Linked DNA regions of Prochlorococcus marinus str. GP2. The protein of the gene in region 1 interacts with the protein of each later gene in a pairwise test. Links are inferred from orthologs where the notes say so. Each region holds a gene or a part of one and is shown on either strand. Other genes may lie near its edges.

Evidence for each region.
Region 2: the proteins of EU91_RS00600 (region 1) and ftsZ interact in binary tests that used the Escherichia coli proteins (3 or more experiments, as listed by UniProt). The link is inferred for Prochlorococcus marinus str. GP2 from one-to-one orthologs.

Annotation. Positions count from the first base shown.
Region 1 is NZ_JNAH01000008.1:340,374-343,352, forward strand. The notes cover bases 28-2,928. They hold EU91_RS00600 (rod shape-determining protein), read right to left. Parts: upstream 2,054-2,928; coding sequence 1,001-2,053; downstream 28-1,000. Other genes in these bases: EU91_RS00610 (hypothetical protein), read right to left, coding at 28-247; mreC (rod shape-determining protein MreC), read right to left, coding at 247-996; EU91_RS00595 (single-stranded DNA-binding protein), read left to right, coding at 2,188-2,559; EU91_RS00590 (DedA family protein), read right to left, coding at 2,556-2,928. In the rest of the region: more of EU91_RS00610, read right to left, coding at 1-27; more of EU91_RS00590, read right to left, coding at 2,929-2,979. UniProt on the Escherichia coli protein: Forms membrane-associated dynamic filaments that are essential for cell shape determination. Acts by regulating cell wall synthesis and cell elongation, and thus cell shape.
Region 2 is NZ_JNAH01000008.1:72,323-75,184, forward strand. Bases 54-2,837 are described here. They hold ftsZ (cell division protein FtsZ), read left to right. Parts: upstream 54-779; coding sequence 780-1,895; downstream 1,896-2,837. Other genes in these bases: EU91_RS02010 (cell division protein FtsQ/DivIB), read left to right, coding at 54-600; panB (3-methyl-2-oxobutanoate hydroxymethyltransferase), read left to right, coding at 2,052-2,825; hemW (radical SAM family heme chaperone HemW), read right to left, coding at 2,818-2,837. In the rest of the region: more of EU91_RS02010, read left to right, coding at 1-53; more of hemW, read right to left, coding at 2,838-2,862. UniProt on the Escherichia coli protein: Essential cell division protein that forms a contractile ring structure (Z ring) at the future cell division site. The regulation of the ring assembly controls the timing and the location of cell division.

The sequences.
Region 1 (2,979 bases):
ATAAAATTAAACCTGGAATTTGAGTAAAATTATTTTCTAGAGTTAAAGAATCTAAAATTAAACCTAGAAACAAACCAAACATTAGTCCATTAATTGATCCATTCATCATTGACCACGGCAACAACCAAAATAAAGGCCAGTATGGCTGAAAACCTTGAAAGCCAAGCCAATTAGGGTGCCATAAAAAAATAATTGGAATAAAAATAAACAGAACTATAGGAAATTTCTTTTCGAAAAATTTATTCATTAAATTTTTAATTTAAGAATTTGCACCCAATCAATAACATTAGGTTTTGCTAAAAGTGCTATTTTTATTCTTTTTTTTGCTTTAAATTGCTCATCTATCGATTGAACTATACCGATAGGAATATTTGGAGGTAGTAGCGTACTAGCAGGGGATGATGATATGAAATCTCCAACTTTTATATCAGTATCTTTTGAATATAATATTAAGCTAGGATAATCATCTCCTACCCCAACAAGTAATCCATTAATTTGAATTCTATCAATCCATACGGCTACCTTACTTTCTGGTGAGGTTAATAATGTCACGGAAGATGTAAATAAAGAAGTATTTTTTACTCTTCCTAATAATCCACCCGGGCCGATAACTGTGTTACCAATTTCGACTCCGTCTCTTGAACCCTTATTCAATATGATTTGTCTCCACCAACTTCCAGTTTTTCTTGAGATAACTGCAGCTGAAATAGCATCATCAATAGAAGAATCCTGAAGAGATAAAATTTCCCTTAATCTTGTATTATCTTTTTTTATAAGATTTATTTTTATTAAAGATTCTTGGTTTATACTGTCAAGAATAATTTCTTGCTGAAATTGACCAGGCCAAAAAGGCTTTGAAATAAAATAATAAAGATCTTTATAGATGGATCCTTTGGATATTCTTACAAAAATTAAAAATAAAAAAATGCCAAAAAATATCCAATTTTTCTTCTTATGCCACCAACGACTAGAAGAAATTCTTCGGATATCTAACATAGCATTAATCTCTTATCGCATTCCTTATAAAATCTGGAGTATCAACAACTCTTTTAAGTTTTTTAAAATCATCCAAAACCTCCCCACAACCATTTACTACACACAACAGTGGATTTTCGGCTATGTGAGTAAAAATTCCTGTTTCATCGCTTAATAAATCATTAATACCTCTTACTAAAGCTCCTCCCCCTGCAAGCATAATACCCCTATCTACAATATCTGCAGCCAGTTCGGGGGGAGTTCTCTCTAAAGTTCTTTTTACAGCTTCAACAATTTTGCCAAGTGTTTCAGCCATTGCTTCTCTTATTTCTCCTGATGTCAAAGTTACTGATCTAGGCAGTCCAGATAAAAGATGTAAACCTCTTACTTCATAGGTAGTTTTATCAAAATCATCATCAGGAAAAGCAGATCCAATTTTAATCTTAATGTCTTCTGCGGTTCTTTCTCCAACAACTAAATTATGAACTTTTTTAAGATACAGGGCAATTGATTCATTTATTTCATCGCCAGCTATTCGAACAGATTCACTTAATACTGTTCCACCCAAACTTAATACTGCAACCTCAGTAGTGCCACCACCAATATCAACAATCATAGTTCCAATTGGTTCAGTTACTGGTAATGATGCTCCTATTGCTGCTGCGACAGGTTCATCAATTAAGTGAACTTCTCTTGCTCCTGCTAACCCAGCTTCTCTTACTGCTCTTCGCTCTACACTGGTCACTCCACTTGGGATGCCAATTACTATTCTTGGAGCTACTATTCCCTTGCCTTCGTTACATTTCTGGATAAATGTTTTTATCATTTGCTCTGCCGCATCAAAATCTGCGATGACCCCATCTCTTAATGGTCTTACAGCTCTTATATTGCCAGGTGTTCTTCCAAGCATTAACTTTGCTTCTTTACCAACAGCCAGTGGAATCCCTTCTTCTAAATCCATAGCCACTACAGAAGGCTCTTGTAAAACTACTCCTTTACCGGATACATGTATGAGAGTATTGGCCGTCCCCAAATCTATGCCAATGTCTCTAGAAAATTTAAATCTGTTAAAAATCACAATAAAGAATACTTTTTTTAAATAATATATCTATTTTTTGTTTAGCTCTCACAATTCTTTCGTTTGGTTATGAATAGCACGCAAAACTTTGAGCAAAACCTAAAAATATGAGTATTATTAAAAAAAATTTTCTTATGGAAATTAACACCATTAATCTTGTAGGTAGAGCTGGAAGAGAACCAGATGTCAGATATTTTGAATCTGGCAGTATCGTAGCGAATTTCACTCTTGCAGTGAACAGAAGAAGCAGGGATGAAGAGCCAGACTGGTTTAATTTAGAAATATGGGGCAAACAAGCTCAAATAGCAGCAGATTATGTTAAAAAAGGATCCCTTATTGGAATTACAGGAAGCTTTAAAATTGATAGTTGGAAAGATAAAAATACTGGGGAAGATCGATACAAACCAGTCGTGAGAGTAGATAGATTAAATTTGCTGAGCTCGCGAAAAGAGTCTGAAAATAAACAGTATTCTAACGAAGGTAACTCTAGTGAAATCCCTTTTTAATCACTATTTTTTCTAACTAATCTAATAATCAGTTTTATAAAAAAATATAAGAAAATTAAAAATAAAATTGGCTTCACAAAATATTTAATTTGATCTAAATAAGTTTCAATAATTTGATAATTTTCACCAAAAAAATAACCTGCATAAGTGAGAAGTGCAACCCAAATCAAGCTACCTAATGTAGTCCAAATTAAGAATTTCCTTAATGGCATAAGTTCTATGCCAGCAGGAACTGAAATTAAAGTTCTAATTCCTGGCACTAATCGGCCCCAAAAAACCAAAGAGGTCCCATATTTTTCAAACCACCTTTTACTTTTGTTTAAATCATTCGAAGAAATTCCTAAAAATTTTCCTTTTTTGTCTAGAAAGCTTGAAAGTCTTTTTTCATTTACTAATTTTCCTAAGTAATACCAAGGCAAA
Region 2 (2,862 bases), 270 kb from region 1 along the record:
AGCGAATTATTCTCACAAAATGATTTGGTAAAAAATTCATCCTTAAAATTTCCAATCCGATTAATTCTTATTGAAACTAAGCTTTTAGAAAATGAGTTAAAACAAAATTTATCACTCAAGAATGTTTCGGTAAATAGAGAATTATTTCCTTTTGGTTTGAAAGTCAAAATTAAAACTAGGACTCCAATAGCTTACGGCGAAAAAATATTAAATAACGAAAAAATTTTAGGCTTTATTGATAAAGATGGGATTTTTATTGATAGAAAAAATGCAGACGAAAAAAATTTAAACAAATTAAACCTTCAAGTTTTTGGATGGAAAGAAAAATTTAAAAAGACAATATCTGAAATTTTAATAGCCCAAGACAATTATAAATTAAATATAGTTAAGATAACTTTCTCTCCAAATGGATTTTTATCTATTGAGGAAAAAGATTTAAAAACAATATTGTTAGGATTTAATCCGAATTTAATCAACCATCAATTACAAATTATCAATAACCTTAAAAATGAATTTGTGAAAAATACCTTTTCTAAAAAAATAGATAATATTGATCTTACTGATCCAAATAAACCAAAAATAAAAGTGTTCAAACCCTAATATTTGAGATGAGATTTCAAATATTTTTTTTTAATTAATGTAGTGTTGATAAGGGTTTAGCATTTAAAACAAAATTTTTATTAAGTAAATATTTTAAGGATTTTCCTCAACAAATTCCTACAGATGAGCTTTGTAAGTTCATAATGCACCCAATACTAGTATTAGATCCTTATTAAGAGATGAGCTTCGGTAACAATCCAAACTTTGATCAATCAACAAACATCCTTCCAAGTCAGAATGCCAAAATTGAAGTAATTGGCGTTGGCGGTGGTGGAAGTAATGCTGTAAACAGAATGATTGATAGTGAACTTGAAGGAGTTTCATTCAGAGTTCTTAATACTGATGCCCAAGCATTACTGCAGTCCTCTGCAGAGCGCAGGGTTCAATTAGGTCAGAACTTAACGAGAGGTCTTGGAGCGGGAGGTAATCCAAGTATCGGTCAAAAGGCAGCAGAAGAATCTAGAGATGAACTTCAACAGTCACTTGAAGGCTCTGACTTAGTTTTTATAGCAGCAGGAATGGGTGGAGGTACCGGCACAGGAGCAGCTCCAGTAGTTGCTGAAGTGGCAAAGCAAAGCGGTGCATTAACAATTGGGATAGTAACTAAACCTTTTTCTTTCGAAGGCAAAAGGAGAATGCGTCAAGCAGAAGAAGGAATTGCGAGATTGGCTGAAAACGTTGATACCCTTATTGTCATACCAAATGATAGGTTAAAAGAAGTTTCTGCAGGTGCTTCTATCCAAGAAGCTTTTATGAATGCGGATGATGTATTAAGAATGGGAGTGCAAGGTATAAGTGAAGTAATTACCCGCCCTGGTGAGGTTAATCTTGATTTTGCTGATGTGAGATCAGTTATGACTGAAGCTGGCACTGCCCTTCTTGGCGTAGGTATTGGATCTGGTCGATCTAGAGCTATAGAGGCTGCTCAAGCTGCAATTAATAGCCCATTACTTGAAGCGGGAAGAATTGATGGTGCTAAAGGTTGCCTTGTAAATATAACTGGAGGAAGAGATTTAACTCTAGATGATGTGAACTCAGTTGGAGAGGTTATTAGCGATGTTGTAGATCAGGATGCAAATATTATCGTTGGTCAAGCGGTTAATGAAGATATGGAGGGTGAGATACAAGTTACAGTCATCGCAACAGGTTTTGATACAAACCAGCCATTGAAGCAACAAAGAATTAAAAACAGATTATCTAATCAATCTTTTTATGGTGTTTCTGACAATAAAGATACAGGAGCAAATATTCCAGAATTTTTAAGGTTAAGGCAAAATAAAAAAGATATAGATTAAAAGGTAAAATAGAGTGACTCGGTTATCTCGCCTGCCTCAAGCATCCCTTGTGGCTGCTACCTTCCGGTCCTGACCAGGTTTAGGCGTTAAAACCGCGAAAGGCCGAGTCATTGATATTTTAGCAATTCTTGATTAAAAAAGATACATAAAATTCTTATGTTACCTTCAGAACTCGTTAAATATAAAGAAAAATCTCAAAAAATTATTGCATTAACAGCTTGGGACTCCATCTCAGGATCTATTGCAGAACAAGCTAATGTAGATCTTGTCTTAGTCGGAGATTCCTTAGCAATGGTTTGTTTGGGATACAAATCCACATTACCACTAACTTTAGAAAACATTATTTATCACACTAATGCTGTTTCAAGAGGGTTTAAAAAGAGTATTGAAGAACAACCTTTAGTTGTTGCCGACATGCCTTTTCTGACTTATCAATGTGGAGAAGATAAAGCTGTGGAGTATGCAGGGAGAATAATTCAAAGCACTTATGCGAAAGCCGTAAAGGTAGAAGGGGCCGAACCAGAAATACAAAAAGTTATTTCTAGATTAATAAGAATGGGAATCCCTGTTATGGGTCATATAGGTCTCACACCGCAAAGCTACTTAAATCTAGGATTAAAAAAACAAGGTGAAAGCCTAGAAAGCCAAGAAAAAATAAAGAAAGAAGCCTCTATTCTTGAGAAATTAGGGTGCTTTTCAATAGTTCTTGAACATATTCCTGAGTTGCTTGCAAAAGAAATACAAAAAAACTTAACAATTCCCACAATAGGCATCGGAGCAGGTAATGATTGCGATGGCCAAGTAAGAGTTACTGCAGATTTATTAGGCCTTAATGATGATCAACCACCATTTTGCCAACCGATTATTCAAGGGAAGAATTTGTTCAAGGAAAAATTAAAAAAATGGGTAGATTCTGAAAGACTTAATTAATGTCTTCCCACCACTTAAACATGGAAATAAGAATTTG